DNA from 3 places in the Sedimentibacter sp. genome. Region 3 is predicted to be linked to each of the others. Evidence: riboswitches for the same ligand, from Rfam matches in the RefSeq annotation. Region 3 holds a riboswitch; each other region holds the start of a gene.
The links. Region 3 has a riboswitch for cyclic di-GMP ahead of AAGU76_RS08275 (pilus assembly protein TadG-related protein). Riboswitches for the same ligand answer to the same signal wherever they lie in the genome.
Positions count from the first base shown of each region.

Region 1: linked by a shared signal. The riboswitch ahead of AAGU76_RS06650 (transglutaminase-like domain-containing protein) and the one ahead of AAGU76_RS08275 (pilus assembly protein TadG-related protein) in region 3 are both predicted to bind cyclic di-GMP.
Region 2: linked by a shared signal. The riboswitch ahead of AAGU76_RS17065 (InlB B-repeat-containing protein) and the one ahead of AAGU76_RS08275 (pilus assembly protein TadG-related protein) in region 3 are both predicted to bind cyclic di-GMP.

Region 1 covers NZ_JBCFAS010000002.1:2,497-7,982, reverse strand. The annotation lists gene AAGU76_RS06675 (carboxyl transferase domain-containing protein) at 1-467, shown strand, start outside; gene AAGU76_RS06670 (hypothetical protein) at 476-745, shown strand; gene AAGU76_RS06665 (biotin/lipoyl-containing protein) at 758-1,171, shown strand; gene AAGU76_RS06660 (DNA-processing protein DprA) at 1,320-2,216, shown strand; tRNA gene AAGU76_RS06655 (tRNA-Leu) at 2,253-2,335, shown strand; cyclic di-GMP riboswitch class I at 2,429-2,515, shown strand; gene AAGU76_RS06650 (transglutaminase-like domain-containing protein) at 2,588-3,466, shown strand; gene AAGU76_RS06645 (PilT/PilU family type 4a pilus ATPase) at 3,500-4,561, opposite strand; gene AAGU76_RS06640 (hypothetical protein) at 4,558-5,070, opposite strand; gene AAGU76_RS06635 (hypothetical protein) at 5,070-5,486, opposite strand, start outside.
Region 2 covers NZ_JBCFAS010000005.1:114,681-120,166, reverse strand. The annotation lists gene AAGU76_RS17075 (bacterial transcriptional activator domain-containing protein) at 1-1,125, shown strand, start outside; gene AAGU76_RS17070 (S-layer homology domain-containing protein) at 1,303-3,123, shown strand; cyclic di-GMP riboswitch class I at 3,285-3,370, shown strand; partial or broken gene AAGU76_RS17065 (InlB B-repeat-containing protein) at 3,559-5,486, shown strand, end outside.
Region 3 covers NZ_JBCFAS010000002.1:381,460-386,945, forward strand. The annotation lists gene AAGU76_RS08265 (Chromate resistance protein ChrB) at 117-650, opposite strand; gene AAGU76_RS08270 (CC/Se motif family (seleno)protein) at 654-971, opposite strand; gene AAGU76_RS08275 (pilus assembly protein TadG-related protein) at 1,083-1,997, opposite strand; cyclic di-GMP riboswitch class I at 2,113-2,196, opposite strand; gene AAGU76_RS08280 (GGDEF domain-containing protein) at 2,263-3,537, opposite strand; gene AAGU76_RS08285 (Crp/Fnr family transcriptional regulator) at 3,686-4,348, shown strand; gene AAGU76_RS08290 (TrmO family methyltransferase) at 4,400-4,654, opposite strand; gene AAGU76_RS08295 (hypothetical protein) at 4,633-4,776, opposite strand; gene AAGU76_RS08300 (tetratricopeptide repeat-containing diguanylate cyclase) at 4,814-5,486, opposite strand, start outside.

The DNA of each region.
Region 1 (5,486 bases), 380 kb from region 3:
ACGTTCCAGGATTTTTGCCGGGAACACATCAGGAATACGGCGGAATCATAAGACACGGGGCAAAAATGCTCTACGCTTATTCAGAAGCTACTGTTCCGAAGGTCACAGTGATTACCAGAAAGGCTTACGGTGGTTCGTACATAGCCATGTGCAACAAGGAACTGGGAGCTGATATGGTTCTTGCATGGCCAACGGCTGAAATAGCTGTAATGGGACCTGAAGGTGCAGCCAACATCATATTCAAGAATGAAATAGCCGAGGCTGAAGACCAGGGCGCAAAACGAGGTGAAAAAATACAGGAATACAGAAACACTGTTGCAAATCCGTTTACGGCGGCAGCCAGAGGTTACGTTGACCAGGTAATAGAACCATCACAGACAAGAAAAAGAATAATAAGCGCTTTTGACATGCTGTCAGGCAAAAGGGAACAGAGGCCTGTGAAAAAACACGGCAACATTCCTCTGTAGGAGGCACTATGAACAATTTGAACGATAATACAAAGAAAAATAGCAATGAATCTGAAGCAGAGGGTTTTGGCCATGCAGCTGATGATGAGGCAGCGGCTGTAATAGCAGGAGCAATTGCCTTCATGGATGAGGAAGGAGAGATAGTAGCAGCCGTAACTGCTGCCTTATCTGTTATCCTTGGAACATCCTCAGACTCTTTTGTAGTCAGAAACATAAAGAGAACGCCTGAAATGGATCCCATCTGGGCTTTAGCAGGCAGAATGAAGCTAATGAGATAACGGAGGAATGAAATGAGAAAATTCAATATAACAGTAAACGGAAAATCATACGCGGTTGAAGTAGAGGAAGTGGGAGCAGGTCTTGGTAACTTTACATACGCTCCGGTACAAAACGCACCGGCAAAGCAGCCGCAGCCTTCTGTACCGAAGACTGCAGCATCAGTTCCGCAGACACCTGCTCCCGCGCCGAAGGTTTTGGACGAAGCAGTTTCAGGAGAGAAAATCACTGCACCAATGCCAGGTACCGTACTTGATATAAGGGTAAGTGAAGGTCAGACTGTGAAGGCAGGAGACATACTTCTCATTCTGGAGGCAATGAAAATGGAAAATGAGATAGTTTCTCCAGTTGACGGCGTGGTGAAGAAAATCCACACTTTTGGGTCAGCCACCGTCAGCACCGGGGATGCTCTGGCGACAATAGGCTAAATAATTAAATTTTCTTAACTCTTCTTTATGAAAGAAGAGTTTTTTTTTGTCTAATATTGTGCTAAAATGTAGAAACATATATCTGGACAGTATGCATATGGAGAAGGAACATATCCTTCCGATGAAATTCGAAACAAGGGGATCTAAGATGATAAGCAATGAAGATATTATTAGGCTGCAGCTGGTTAACGGTTTGGGGAGGAAGACTATCAGCAAAATCCTGAAATTCATGGAGGCAAAGAAGGCTAATCTCAAAAACTTTTCTGATGTCGAAAAATTCATAAAAGACATGGGAATCAAGAAAGTCAAAATTGATCTTGAAAAGATTGAAAGCGAAGCTGCGGCTATCCTGGATTGCTGCAGGAAATCAAATATAAAAATCATAAGCATCTATGACGGGGAATATCCCAGGAAGCTTCATCAAATCGAGGATAAGCCTCTTATATTGTATGCAGACGGAAATCTTGATCTTCTTAACAATGAATGCAATATTGCAATAGTAGGCACAAGGACTCCCAGCCAGGAAGGGTATGAAATTAGCTCTATATTTGCGGAAAAACTCACTGAGGGAAGGTGCTGCATTGTCAGCGGATTTGCCTCAGGCTGCGACGAATCGGCTCACAACGGCTGCCTGGCGGCTAAGGGACAGACCATTGCCGTAATACCTTCAGGGCATCTTTATTCGATGAAGAATAACAAGAGTCTGTACAACATGATTATATTAAACGGGGGAGCCATAATATCAGAACTTCCTCCGAACGCAAAATCGGAAAAGAACGCCTTTGTAAACAGAAACCAAATCATTGCTGCTCTTTCGGAAGGAATCATAGTAATAGAAGGCGGGCTTAAAGGCGGAACATCAAACACAGTGAAGTTCGCCAACGCATACAACAAGCCTGTGGCATACACGGCAAATGTCACTTCATGCATTGGACAAACTTCAATTTTCAACAATAACATTGAAGTCATCGACAGCTTCGACAAGCTTAAAAATTTTAAAAATAAATCTTGTAAAATTATGCTTGACAAAGCATGTTCTCAGTAGTATAATAAATTTTGTTGTTGAGTAAACAACCGACGCGCGGATGTGGCGGAATTGGCAGACGCACTAGACTTAGGATCTAGCGCAATAGCGTGGGGGTTCGAGTCCCTTCATCCGCACCAAATTAGAGGCGAAAGCCGGAAAAATCTCGTCTACGGACGAGGTTTTTTTTATTATTTTGTTGACAAAGACTGGCAGCAGTGATATTATTAGGTTAATTAAATAGGCAAAATTTTCTAAAGAAAATGGCGCAAAGCTATAGGGTCTAACCCATGAAAATGGTATGACAGCCAGTTGCTGTACTTATGTACATTACAATGAACTTCGGCTTCGCTATTTGCGAAGCTTTTTTTATTCGGCAGGAGGACAAGCATATGAAACTACTGAAGAAAACAATGTTTATAATGTTAATAACGATGATATTTGCTTCCTCGTCGTTCTGTTTCGGAGCAGACGGCATATTCAAAAGCGCCAAATCGGAAATTGACGCATCAAATGTATCGGAAGGGTATGTCAGAGTAAAATACTTAAACCCGACGACAAAAAAACTTAAGGTAATAATTGAAAAGGGAATGGGCAAGTACACCTACGACTTAAATGGGACAGGTTCCTACGATACGTATCCGCTTCAGATGGGGGACGGAAAGTACAAGATAAGGGTGTTTGAAAATATAAGCGGCAGCAAGTATGCAGTTAAACAGACCGTAACGGTTGATGTTAATCTGAAGAACAAGAATTCACCTTTTTTGGTATCCAGCCAGCTTGTGAATTTCACCAGGGAGTCGGCTGTTGCCAAGAAGGCCGAGGAGCTTACAAAAGACTGCACCACAGATTTTGATAAGCTTGATGTTATTTATGATTACATAATAACCAATATAAAGTATGACAGCGAGAAGGCTCTGACGGTAAAAAGCGGCTATTTGCCAAAAGTGGATGATATATTGAGCTCAAACAAGGGTATATGTTTTGACTACGCCTCATTGATGGCATCCATGCTTCGCTCCCAGGGGATACCTGCAAAACTTGTGACAGGATATTCGTCAAACTTAAGCGCGTACCATGCGTGGAATGAAGTGTATACGGATGAGACCGGGTGGATAGTGCTTAATGAAATGTATTTTGACGGAAACCAGTGGAAGCTAATGGACAGCACGGTGGCTTCAACCGCGAAGCAATCCAACAGCCAGAGACTTATGGAATACACAAATAAGCTTATAGACGGCAAGTATTACACAAAACAATATGAATATTAAAAAAAGAGCCTGGCAGATTACTCTGCCGGGCTCTTACTTGTTTAACAGCTTTTGCATCAAGTCGGGATCCATTGAGTGGATCACTGCGTTCTCTTTGGTTATCAATCCGTTTCTGTAAAGTTCCATTATGCTTGTATCCATTGATTTCATTCCGGCGCCTTCTGATGAATATATGACGCTGTTGAGCTGGTGCACCTTTGATTCCCGTATAAGATTGGAAACCGCATTGGTGGCGAGCATAACCTCAAAGGCTGCAGCCCTTCCGCACGCAGGGGAAGGTATGAGATGCTGAGAAATAACAGCCTGAAGCTGCATGGAAAGCTGGATTCTTACCTGCTGCTGTTGATTTGACGGAAAGACGTCTATGATTCTGTCTATGGTGTTTGCTGCTCCTGTGGTATGAAGGGTGGAAAGCACCAGGTGTCCGGTCTCTGCAGCGGTCAATGCTATTTCAATGGTTTCAAGGTCACGCATTTCACCTATGAGCATTACGTCGGGAGCCTGTCTTAGAGACGAGCGCAGGGATGAAATGTAACTTTTTGAATCCGTCGATATTTCCCGCTGGCTAACAATTGATCTTTTGTGCTTGTGGATGTATTCTATGGGGTCTTCAAATGTCATTATATGGCAGTTGCGCTCTGTGTTGATCTTGTCTATTATGCACGCAAGAGTTGTTGATTTGCCGCTGCCTGCAGGTCCGGTTATGAGCACAAGCCCTTTCGTCTTTTTATACAGGTCCATTACCATATCAGGAATTCCAAGCTTAACGGGGTCAGGAAGCTCAAACAGTACCACCCTTATGACTGCTGCAAAAGAATTCCGTTGTTTGTAGGCGCTTACTCTGAACCTTCCAAGTTTCGGAAGTGAGAATGAAAAGTCAACATCCCCGTCGGTTGAGAGAACGTCCAGGCTTTCCTGATTGGCTATTTTGAAAATGTCGTAGATAATACCGTATGTATCATCTGAAGAAAGAGGTGCGCTGTCGTGGGAGATGATGTCACCCATTATTTTGAAGGAAAGAGGTCTTCCGGCTATGATAAATATGTCGGAGGCCTTCTTTTCTATTGCTGTCTGAAATATATCCATTGTTTTCATTGCTTATCTATTCCTTCCCATAAGTCGTAGTTTTCTTCCTCATAAACAGGCAGTTCTATGTTTGCTAAATTCCAAGATTCAATTTCGTATGACGGTTTACCGGAGGTATCGTACAAGGCGTTGAGAGTAACACATATCTTCTGGTTCCTGCCGCCGGATGATTCGTAATATATGCGGAAAACACCTTCTTCGAAGCTGCAGTCTACATTTTTCATTGCAAAGAGACTTAGAGACAAATTGTCATAGTATGATTCCCTGCTGTTTGATCCTTTTGCAGCTGAATTCATGGCTGTCCAAATGTCTGAAAGCTGTTCCTCTGCTCCGGCGGCGGTTAAATAGTAGTCGGATGTCATCTTTTCCGCTTTTCTGGCAAGCTTTAGGTCCGAATGGGCGGTTGTGAAGGAAAGTGTGGCGAAAATCGTAAGACTTAACACAACGAAAATTGTTATTATTAAGGTTCCGCCCATACCGACGGATACTCTTGATGTTCTTTGAGTTTTGCTTTCCATCACTGCCTCCCGTTCCCGAAGATCGGATAGAATTTCTTTGTCTCAACAGAAAATACCGTTTCATCGGGTTTTCCGATAAAGGGGTAAGGTCTTGACTTTTGCACTGTTATTGTAATGGCTAACATGGAGCCTTCAATGTCTTCATTTTCTTCAATGACCTCAGTTACCATCTGATACTCGTCTTCATCTTCGCTGCAGGGATTCCATTCCTTGTCGAAGTACCTTATGTATTGACGTGATTTACCGATTTCATGAATCAGTGAATAATTTTTGGACAAAAATTCATAAGCTCCTTCAGTGCTTAATGAAGCTCTAATCATTTCAGAATCGGTCTGAACCATGTTTCCTGCAATTGTTATGTCGTTTGCCTTAACCTGGGTGAAGTTTGCATAGGCAAAGCACGTGAGCATGATTAC
Region 2 (5,486 bases), on a different contig from region 3:
ATTTACAAGCTGTTCGAGTACTTTCTTACCTTCAGGAACAAAAAGCTGCTGCCGGATACAATAATTGATAATTTGCTGTCGGAAAGTGAGTCGGATGATCCTAAGAACATGCTTCGAACCCAGATATTCAGACTGAGGAAGATAATCAAGTCGCTGCTTCCAGAAGATGTGGACGACAGCAATTTCATCAACATAAATTTTACCAACGGCTACTATTGTCTTGAAATTGGAGAGAACACAATTATAGATATAGACGAATTTGAAAGACTCATTCGTCAGGGAGATGCCGACAGGAATACTGATGTCAGAAGCGCCATAGAATTTTATGAAGAAGCCATAAGCTTATATAAAGGTTTGTATCTGTCAGACAACGCCTATGAGGTTTGGCTGGTTCCCACAAGAAATTATTATCAAAGGCTGTATTTGAAAACATTGTACAAGCTTTTTGACCTCTTGAGGGGAATCGATGAGAATGAAAGAATCATAATGCTCTGTGAAAAGGCGCTGCTGATAGAACCTTTTGAAGAAGAGATACACATAAGTATGATGGAAGCCATGCTCAGGATCGGACAGAGCAAGGCTGCCATGAATCATTATGAATATGCGGCTAATCTTATCGAAAAGGAAATGGATGCGAAGCCTTCCTCCAGGTTTACCGAACTGAATAAAAAGATTCAAAACAGTACGCACAGAAACAGCGATCTTGATATTTCAAACATAAAGATGCAACTGGAAGAAGACACTTCAGATGGAGCATTATTCTGCAACTTTGAATATTTTAAATTCCTTTTTAACCTTCAAAAAAGGAAATCTCTCAGAAACAACGAATATGATTATTTGTGCATAATCAATTACAGCAGCAAGGGGTATATGTTGGATGCAAAAGAAGTAAGCAAGCTTTCACGTGAATGGACATCATTGCTGCAGAAAACCCTGAGGAAGGGCGATGTCTTTACGTTCTGGAACAGCAGCCAGATATTGATAATGCTTCATGAGGTGAAAGGTGACGGAATAAAAGTCATTGAAAACCGAATATTCTCAAACCTGAAGAATTATCAAATGTTGCATGACAATGAAATCAGTATGATATTTCAGCCTCTCGTGTCGGAAAACACATTGCTTTAGACTAAGAACAGCCAAAATTAAGGGCTGTTTTTTATATGTCTGTAATTCATTTGTAATTGAAATGAAATTGAAATTACACCAGTAAATAATAGATATGTAATTTCGCAAAATTATAATGATATCAAGAACAGTAAATTACAAATTAACATAATAAACGACATAATTTGGGAGGGAGCAATGAATAAGAATATTTTTACCAAGGTTATCTGCCTGGTTACAGCATTTATAATGAGCATACCCGCATTGCCGGCATATATGGCGAATGCGGCAGAAACATACGGCAATGTCTATATGCAAAACATTTCATCTACAAATGGACAAACCGTACTTCAGGCATTTTGGGAGAAGGATGGAAATCTTCAGGCCGTATTTACGGCTCTGCAAACAAAAGACATTGTATCAATCACTTATATTGACAGTGATGAACATGCGACAACAGTAACCGGTTCAGCTATCAATGTAATGAATGTTTCAACTTTGACGGTGGGAAATGAAACAATTGAAGCACCGGCTAAGAACCACAAATTTATTACTGCTGATTTTGAAAATACCGAATATGACAGCGGCTTTAAAATATTGATAGATGTGAGCAGCGGAAACGGCCATGAATTCAGCAAGGAAAAAGGAAACAGCGGAAATAATAATAACATACAAAAAGCTGCCTATACAGTTGAGCACTATAGACAGGATGAAGAAACATACAAGCTGTATGAAACAGAAGAGTTAGAGGGTGAAGTGAATCAGACAGTTACCGCAACGGCTAAGGATTACGATGAGTATACATGCGATTTAAGCATTGAAGGTACCGCAGCCAGCGGAGAAGTAAATGAAGACGGATCACTGGTACTTAAGCTTTACTATAGAATGAATTATTCAGATGAAATCGGCGAAGATGAAGAAGATCCAAAAACTGGAACTGGTACTGATGAAGGTGCTGGAGGTTCTAATAACGGCAATGGCGGCCAGGGAAACACCAATCCTGAAAACACCAACCCAGCGGCCGGCGGTTCAAGCAGTGATGATTCTGACAACAGCGACCCGGGAACCGGAGATTCAAGTACAGGCAGCAGCGGACAAGATAACAGCTCAAGCGGCGGTGAAGACAGTTCAAACGAAGATGAACACAGCGGCGATGAAGATGATGAAAACAGCGGCAACGATGATTCAGTAACTGGCGGTACAGGAACGGACTTAGCTGATGGTGAGACCAATACTGATGAAGGTGAGACCGGTACTAACGATGGTGAGACCAATACTAATGATGATGATACAGAAAGTAATGACAGAAATGGCAGCGGCGGCGGTGGGATAACCATTGAAGATTCAGCAGTGCCTCTTGCAAGCTTGGAGAAATCAGATCACTTTGCATATGTGATAGGCTATCCTGAAGGTGATGTGAGACCGTTGAACAGAATAACAAGAGAAGAAGTGGCAATGATATTCTACAGACTTCTTACAGATGAAAGCAGAAGCAGCTTGCTAAGCGACGGGAATACTTTCAGCGATATGGCAGGACATGAATGGTCAAACCGCGCAATATCTACCTTGAGCAATGCCGGCATAATCAAAGGCTATCCAGATGGTACCTTTAAACCTTCAAATTCAATTACGAGAGCAGAATTTGCAACAATTGCAGCTAAATTCGACAGCCTTGACTTAAGCAGTGAAAGCATGATGACTGATATATTTGGTCACTGGGCTGAAAAATTCATAACGTCAGCAGAGATAAAGGGATGGGTCAAAGGGTATCCGGACTCAACGTTTAAGCCTGAACAGCTCATAACAAGAGCAGAAGCCATGACGCTTATCAACAACGTTCTTGGAAGAAAGGTTCCTAAAGAAAACATATATCCGGAAGCAATGTTTTGGCAGGATATTACTGAAGAAGACTGGTATTTTGAAAATGTAATGGAAGCAACTAACAGCCATGATTATTTATATGAAGAAGACGGCGACGAGCTTTGGACAGGTATGAAAGCAAACAAGGTATGGCCGTAGCGTTTAAAACCAACTATTTAGAATAATAGTTGGTTTTTTTTACCTCGTATGAATAATATAAGCAGTAAATAAATAAAATATCTCTGTGATGTTAATATTTGTGAAATATTGTTTACCACGACTTTTTCAGGGTATAAATTAATAAAGTACTCAAACTACAACTTAATATTTGGCAAACTTATTGAAAAATAAGGACGCAAAGCTAAGAAGTCTAAAGTATTAATGCTATGACGGTTCGGCTGCAAAATAATTTGAAATTATTTTGCAGCCTTTTCGTTTATAAACAGGTAAAAAGTGTTGATAAAGAACTAATGGAAAATGCTACTAGGCTAAAATCAACTATAGTCGAATTATGAAGGAGGGGAAAATGAATTACAATAGTACCTAGTACTCAGCACAAAATTTATGTAAATTATTCGGAAAGGAGGAAAGAGTATGAAAAAAAATTATTTTAAAAAATTAATAAGTGCAGTAATTGCCTTGTTGATGATTTTTCCTGCAACGCCGGGCTATATGGCAGGTGCACAGGAAATTGAAGCAGACGCTGATGAGATGATAATTTCGCCAGATTTTGAATCCGGCTTTTCATCTGAAAGCACAACGCCAGCAGCAATTACTTATAATGTTTTGTATAATGACAATACCGGATTTGATATTCCGGAACTAGCTGAGGGTCCATACCATGAAGGAGAAGAAGTAACTGTAGTTGAAAACACGTTTGTCAACGAAGGTTACAGCTTCAGCGGATGGAATAGTTCCCCGGATGGAGAAGGAGATGGCTATGAACCAGGCGATATATTGATTATGCCTGATCATGATGTGACTCTATTTGCTCAATGGGAAGCCGAAAGCATACTTATGGCACCTCTGATGCTGCCGTCTTTTGTAAGTACATCTCTTGAATTCTCAAAAGATGCTGATACTGATGTTTTAATGACCACAGGATATTCCACGAATGGTCAGACAGAAGTCAGAAAGCTTTGGGTACATAATGACATCATATATGTTGCAACAATAGGTTACCTGAAGGATATAACGCGGATTGAGTTTAACGGAGTGGATGTAGGTGCCTTCAACGTTTACAGCGCATCAGACAGAAGCGTGCCTCTGGTAATCGATTCAGTACCTTACTATGTTGATGGATTGGATCCGCCTACCAAGAGAGACAATTCCTATTGGATAGTTGTAGGATTCAGCCTGAGTTCGGACATTACATTCACAAGTCCGTTTACGCTCAGCATAATTACTGAAGCAACCGGAGGACATGGCATTGATTCTGTGCCTGTCAGCATTCTTAACGGATATATGATTAATTACTATATTGACGGTACTGAAACAAGGGTGCCGGACATATCACCAAATCCTGACATGGAAACATCTTTTTTAACAGGATGGGTTGATCTTCCGCCGCATCCGACGTCGGCCAACTATACAGTTAAAGCAGGTCAGCCAACACAGATTTATTTGACCGGCAAGGATGACTATATCAATATTTACTATGTTCCGAAAGCATTTGTGCTTACTGTAAAGCATGTTTATGACGGAACCGAAGATGTTGATTTAAGAACTGCAACAAATGTCCCATACGATGGAAGTGTTAATGAAAGCAAGATAGATAAAACTGGATTTTCTTTCAGCAACGTAACAACATCACCTGATCTGACTGATGAAAATATTTCTGGTGGAAATGTGACCGGAAAAATGCCGTTATCTGCTGTTACGATAACATTCTATTACACAAGGAACAGCAACAACCTGACAGTGAAACATGTGTATGACGGAACAGAGGATACAACGATTACAACAACAGTATCGACACCATACAATGCTGCAGTAAGCAAGAGCAAGGTTGACAAGGCGGGCTTCACGTTCTCGGAAATAACAACAGAGCCGGACTTGCTGAATGAAAACATAACAGCAGGAACGGTTACAGGCAATATGCCCAATGCGTCAGTGATTATCACCTTCACATACACGAGAGACAGCAACAACCTGACAGTGAAACATGTGTATGACGGAACAGAGGATACAACGATTACAACAACAGTATCGACACCATACGATGCTGCAATAAGCAAGAGCAAGGTTGACAAGACAGGATTCACGTTCTCGGGAATAACAACAGAACCGGACCTGCTGAATGAAAACATAACAGCAGGAACGGTTACAGGCAATATGCCCAATGCGTCAGTGATTATCACCTTCACATACACGAGAGACAGCAACAACTTGACAGTGAAACACGTGTATGACGGAACCGAGGACACATCGCTTACGACGACAGTATCAACACCATACGAAGCTGCAGTAAGCAAGAGCAAGATTGACAAGACTGGCTTCACGTTCTCGGGAATAACAACAGA
Region 3 (5,486 bases):
AAAATCAATCTGAATTAATCCTTTGATAATCCTCAGCGTTTATTCGCAAATGCATAGACATGGCTAAAAATATAATCCGACTTCAGAATTAGATACAAAAAGAGGTTTTGACCTGGTCAAAACCTCTTTTCTTCCGTTCCGTAAACACTCATGCTGAATTCCTCCAGCAGTCTTCGGCACTCCATCAGCTTATCCTGGGATTTTTTTCCAAGCGATGCGCCAAAAAAATCCCTGACGGCTATTTTTTCAAGCCACGCTTCAAGCTTTATGAACTCATCCTCATTTTCTTCAAGCTCGGCGAAGGTAAAGTTCTTCTTCTGAGTTTCTTTATTTATTTCATCAAAAAAATCATCGCACTTTTCCAAAAGCTCCCTGTACTCCTCATTGCGGGCGCAGTTGAACGTTTCCTTTATTTCTTCGGTGCTTAGATGCTCCATGAATTCAGCCTTTATGATGTAGGCGGTTCCGTTGTTTTCTTCTATTTCCTTAGAAATTTCTCTGAATACATCAAGGCTTCCTTCATTCTGAGGTAGAACCCACATAGACTGCCCTATACTGACTGAGCCGTACTTTTTTAACTTTCTCCAGACGCTGACTCTTGCCCTTGAAGGTTCCTTAGGCAGAGTAAAATTAAGCATGAGCCATTCCATCAGCTAGTCCTCCGACTTAAATCCCGAAAGGGAAAGGTTCTTTATTCCGAGAAAGGAATCAAGGTCTATAACTACATCACTGTCTGTCGGAAGGGATACCTGTCTTGACAAAAATACATTTATTCCTTCGATTTCAGCCTTTATGTAATTTTCCTCTACCTTGGGCTTTTTTGCCAATACTTCCGGCACCTGAACAAACGCGCACTCGCAGTTGGTCCTGTACTCGGGATACTCTATGACTAAATTGATTTTTCCTTTTTTGTGCAGGTAGCTTGCAGCTGACTTTGTAATTTTAACTGCTTCAGAAACTTCTCTTGCCATTTAACGCTCCTATCGCCTTATGTTTTATTACATCTATTTTATCATAAGTGCAATAAAATATCAAATCCTGCCATCGGTTTGTCATCGGGGACGGTTCTTTCTGTACAGCCGCTATTCCACCAGGCTTGCATAGGTCTTGATGTTGCTTATTCCTGAAGGTGTAAGATCCTCATACACTTCGTCAATTATCAGAGAAGCTGTACCGTTATTGTAATATTTGACCGTACACTTCAGCAGCACCAGATAACAGGAATCTATTATGCTTTCCTGTCCCACGTTTCCGCCGGGCCATCTGAAGCTGCCGCTTTTACCGTTTTTTTCTGTAACAGGTATGTTATTTCCATTAAACATCTCATCATTTGAAAGGCTTAACAGGTATACCTGAGCTCCGTCTTTGCATATATCTTCGACCTCGCCTTTTATGTTTGACATCTTTCCGTTTCCATGAACGGCACCAACCAGCGGATCGAATTCATAAACCGCTGTCCTTGTATTGAGGCGCTCCTTGTTTCCCTTGCCTTCATTGTCCCAGATTACAACTTCGCCGCCTTTTGTGTACCTGTCAAAGTTCATGAAAGGCAGCACACCGCCGTCAAACCCCATTTTTTGTGCTACAGCCCTGGCTGATACTGTGGTATCAGCAAATCCGAGGATTTTTGCAAAGGAGTATGACAGCTTCCTTGTACATACAACTTCAATAGTTTTCTTGACTGTATCAGCCTTCACGTATACAGTACCCATGTTAAAATTTGCCTCTGACAGCATCTTGGAATCTTCAAGCTTGTCATCATTTTCCTTGGCATACCTCACTGCAGTTTCTTCCGCAGCTGACTTTCCTGATGAAATTTTCATGGCACCTGCCAATGCAGCAGCATCTGCATCATTTTGCAGCTTTGACTTTGTTGCAGCAACCAATCCCACATCAACAGCCAATGCAGCCACTCCAATCAAGACAGTCATCAACAAAGCCGCCAGCACAAGAACCTGTCCGCTTTCACCAGTAATGAATCTTTTTAATTTTTTCATTTAAAGCCCCCCAGCTTTAAAATTTGTATTTTGCAAAGAGTTAAATTATAGTCTCCTTTCTTGTTTTTTTATTCTATGGCCACAGAAAACAAAAAGGCTGCAAAATAATAACTTATTTTGCAGCCGAACCGTCATAGCTGTCGCCTTAGACTTCTAAGCTTTGCGCCGCTAATTTTCATTAGCTTTGCCCTATTGTATGTATGGTAAAATTTACTATTTAATTATAGCACAGTTGAAGGAAGATGGAAACTCTTTTTTCTCACCTTTAGCACCTCTTTGCTCTCTTAAAACAATTCTTACCGTCCCTTTTCGCCATATACAAAGCCTTATCGGCATGATCAATAAGCGTTCTGATTTCAAGTGACTCTTCCAATAGTTCATCTGTATAAATCCCTATGGAGACAGTTACAATGTTGTAGTGCTGTCTGTTCTCATGAATGATGTTGAGATTTTCAATTTTTTTGCGTATACTATCGCAAAGCATGTCCCCTTTTTCTATGCTCAGGTTAGGGATAATCGCAACAAACTCCTCTCCTCCATATCTTCCCGGACATCCGCCGGCCAGCTGGACCTCACGTTGAAATGTCGTTCCTACCTGCACAATTACCTCATCACCTTTCAAATGTCCGTAAAAATCATTGTATAACTTGAAATCATCTATATCAATCATGATAACAGTCAGAGAATCCTCTTTACGCCTGAGTTTTTTTACCTGCTGTATAACATAATTTTCATAATAAGCTCTGGTGTACAGCCCGGTTGCATCGTCCTTATACACGATTTTTTTTATCTCTTTTCTGTAATGAAGGTGAAAGCTCAGAAATATTATGAATAAAGTAACTGTCGGAATAACCAGCAGCAAAAACAATACAAAAATCACCTTGTTCTTGTAGTCATAAAATCCGTCTGAATATACATCAACACCCAGCAGGCCCACGTACGTACCTTCCTTAGTATAAATGGGTACCATCCCTGAAATTTGATCGCCCCATTCATCATGGTTGATAAAATAACCGCTTTTCATTTCATCATATAAGACAGCAGTGTCCATGTCTACATGGGTATACCGGTTTTTATCCGAGTAGTACAGAGGATCACTTTCAGCCTCTTTCTGTTCCTTTTCATTTACAATGACATCCAAGAGCCATATCCAGTCCAGGATTGTCCCGGCAGGCATTTCATAGAACTCGCTGTCTGTATTTGTTACACGATATTTGACCTTGTCTGAATCCAACCTTCTTATTACATAGGCATATTTGACATCCTGACTTAACTGAATCGTCTTAAAAAGATAGCTCAACTCCTGGTTGTTTGCATTTTGAAGGAGTTTGTCAAAGGTTATTCCTTCAAGGCTCTCAAGCTGCTCATCAGTTAAAGTCAGTCCGTTTGCTGCAACCTTTGCAAGATTCAAGGTGCTTTCTCCCATGATTTCAAAATAGTGATCTGATATCCACCCGGAAACCATGAATATTGCCAGTGCCCCAGCCATCATGTAAATTACTGCAGCTATAAGTATGTAATAGTGAAAAACCCTTTTCAAGCTAACACTTCTTTCTGTCTTAAAATTTAAAAAAATTTAACAAATGTACATATTAAGTTTTTCAACTTTATTTAACTTTACAACAGCTTAATTTTACCATATAATCGAAAATCATATCGTGTCATATGCTACGTTTTGGAGGCTTGAATTGAAATATATTAAATTGATAAAGCATACTTTCATCGGAAGTCAGCTGAATGATGATGAAATACATACAGCTCTGCACAATTGCAGCTTCAGCATCACACATTTCAACAAAGGAGAAGTACTGCACATTGAAGGAGACGATTGTTTGTATCTGGAAATACTTTTGACCGGCAGTATAGTCAATATGAAAATTGACCAGAACGGAAATGAACTTATGGTTAATAATTTTGAATACAACGATATGATTGGAGGGAACATTTTATTCGGCAGTTTCCCTAAATACCCGTTTAACTTTATTGCTAAAACAAACGGGTCCTTGCTTCAAATCAAAAAACATTATTTATTTAGCCTATTTATAAAAAAACCAGATATTCTAAAACAATTCTTAACGATTGTTTCAGACCGGGCTGCCAATATCGTCAGGAAAGTGAACCATGTTGAACATAAGCAGCTGAGAGACCTGATAATGGAGTACCTGAATTCCCAAAGCAATCTTCAGAATTCAGCTACAATTGCCTTACAGATTTCAAAAAGAGAACTGGCTGACCGATTCGGTGTGCAGCGCACATCTGTGTCAAGGGAGTTCTCAAGAATGAAAAAAGATGGATTGATCATGATACACAGCGATAACAAAACTATTGAAATATTAAAACAGTTGTCATAGGGGACGATTCTACTTGTCAAGAAGAACCGTCCCCTATGGTTTTCTATGGTTCTATATATATGGTTTTATGTCCAGTACGGGAGTGCCGTCCAGCATGTCTACTCCAGTGAATTCCAGCTTATTGCCGTCAACCTTCGTAAACCTTACAACGGACATGCCTATTTTGTTGGGTCTGTGGGGCGATCTTGTTGAGTACACACCTTTGTTGCTGCGCTTTTTCGATATGAGCGACTCTCTGTCTGATCTGTGAAAATAAAAAAGAACTACAGCTTGGGTGCCTTCCCTTATATCCTTGATTCCTTCCATGTATTCATCCAGCATTTCAATGGTGCCGAATACATTGTTGTCGTAACAGGCTGCCTTGGCATGTCAGCATCGTCCTTGTAGGGTGTTCTTATATAACCTATGGGTTTCATAGTTATTTCCATTGGTGCCTCCTGATTAAACAGTATTATAATTCATTCTTTATATATTGACGTCAATATACTTTAAAATCGTCGTGTTTCTGCCTTCTTCCTTGGCTTTGTACAGTTCCCTGTCAGCTGTATCCATAATTGCTGAAACACTGCCCATGAAAGATGCCTTGCCTGCAATTCCGCCTATGCTGATAGTTACTGCTTTTCTTTGTCCTTTTGATATGTAGTAAAGCCCAAGCTTTTCAACTTCATGCCTTATTGAATTTCCAAGTTTCAAAGACTGTTCATAAGTTAAGGACTTTGCAAAATATACAAATTCCTCGCCCCCGTACCTTCCGAAGGTGTCTCTTCCTTCCTTCTGTATGTTCCTTATGCAGCCCGCCACTTCCTTAAGGCAGCTGTCACCTTTTGAATGTCCCCAGAAATCATTGTAACTTTTGAAATGATCTATGTCGATCATAAAAACGACCATGGTATCATCGTTTTGTCTTGCTTCCTCCAGGATATTGTTCAGGCAGAAATTTATGCACCTTCTGTTGGGAATACCGGTAAGATAATCCTCATAAGCCCTTTTCTCCAGCGTTTCATTTGCCTTTCTGATTTTTTCCAATTCCCTGTTTCTCAGCGATATTTCTTCTTCCAGCCTGTTTTTGAGTTTCTCGAATCTTTCATTTTCTTTGATATGTTTCAGTTCTACATTAAGTATCTCAAGTTTGTTTCCT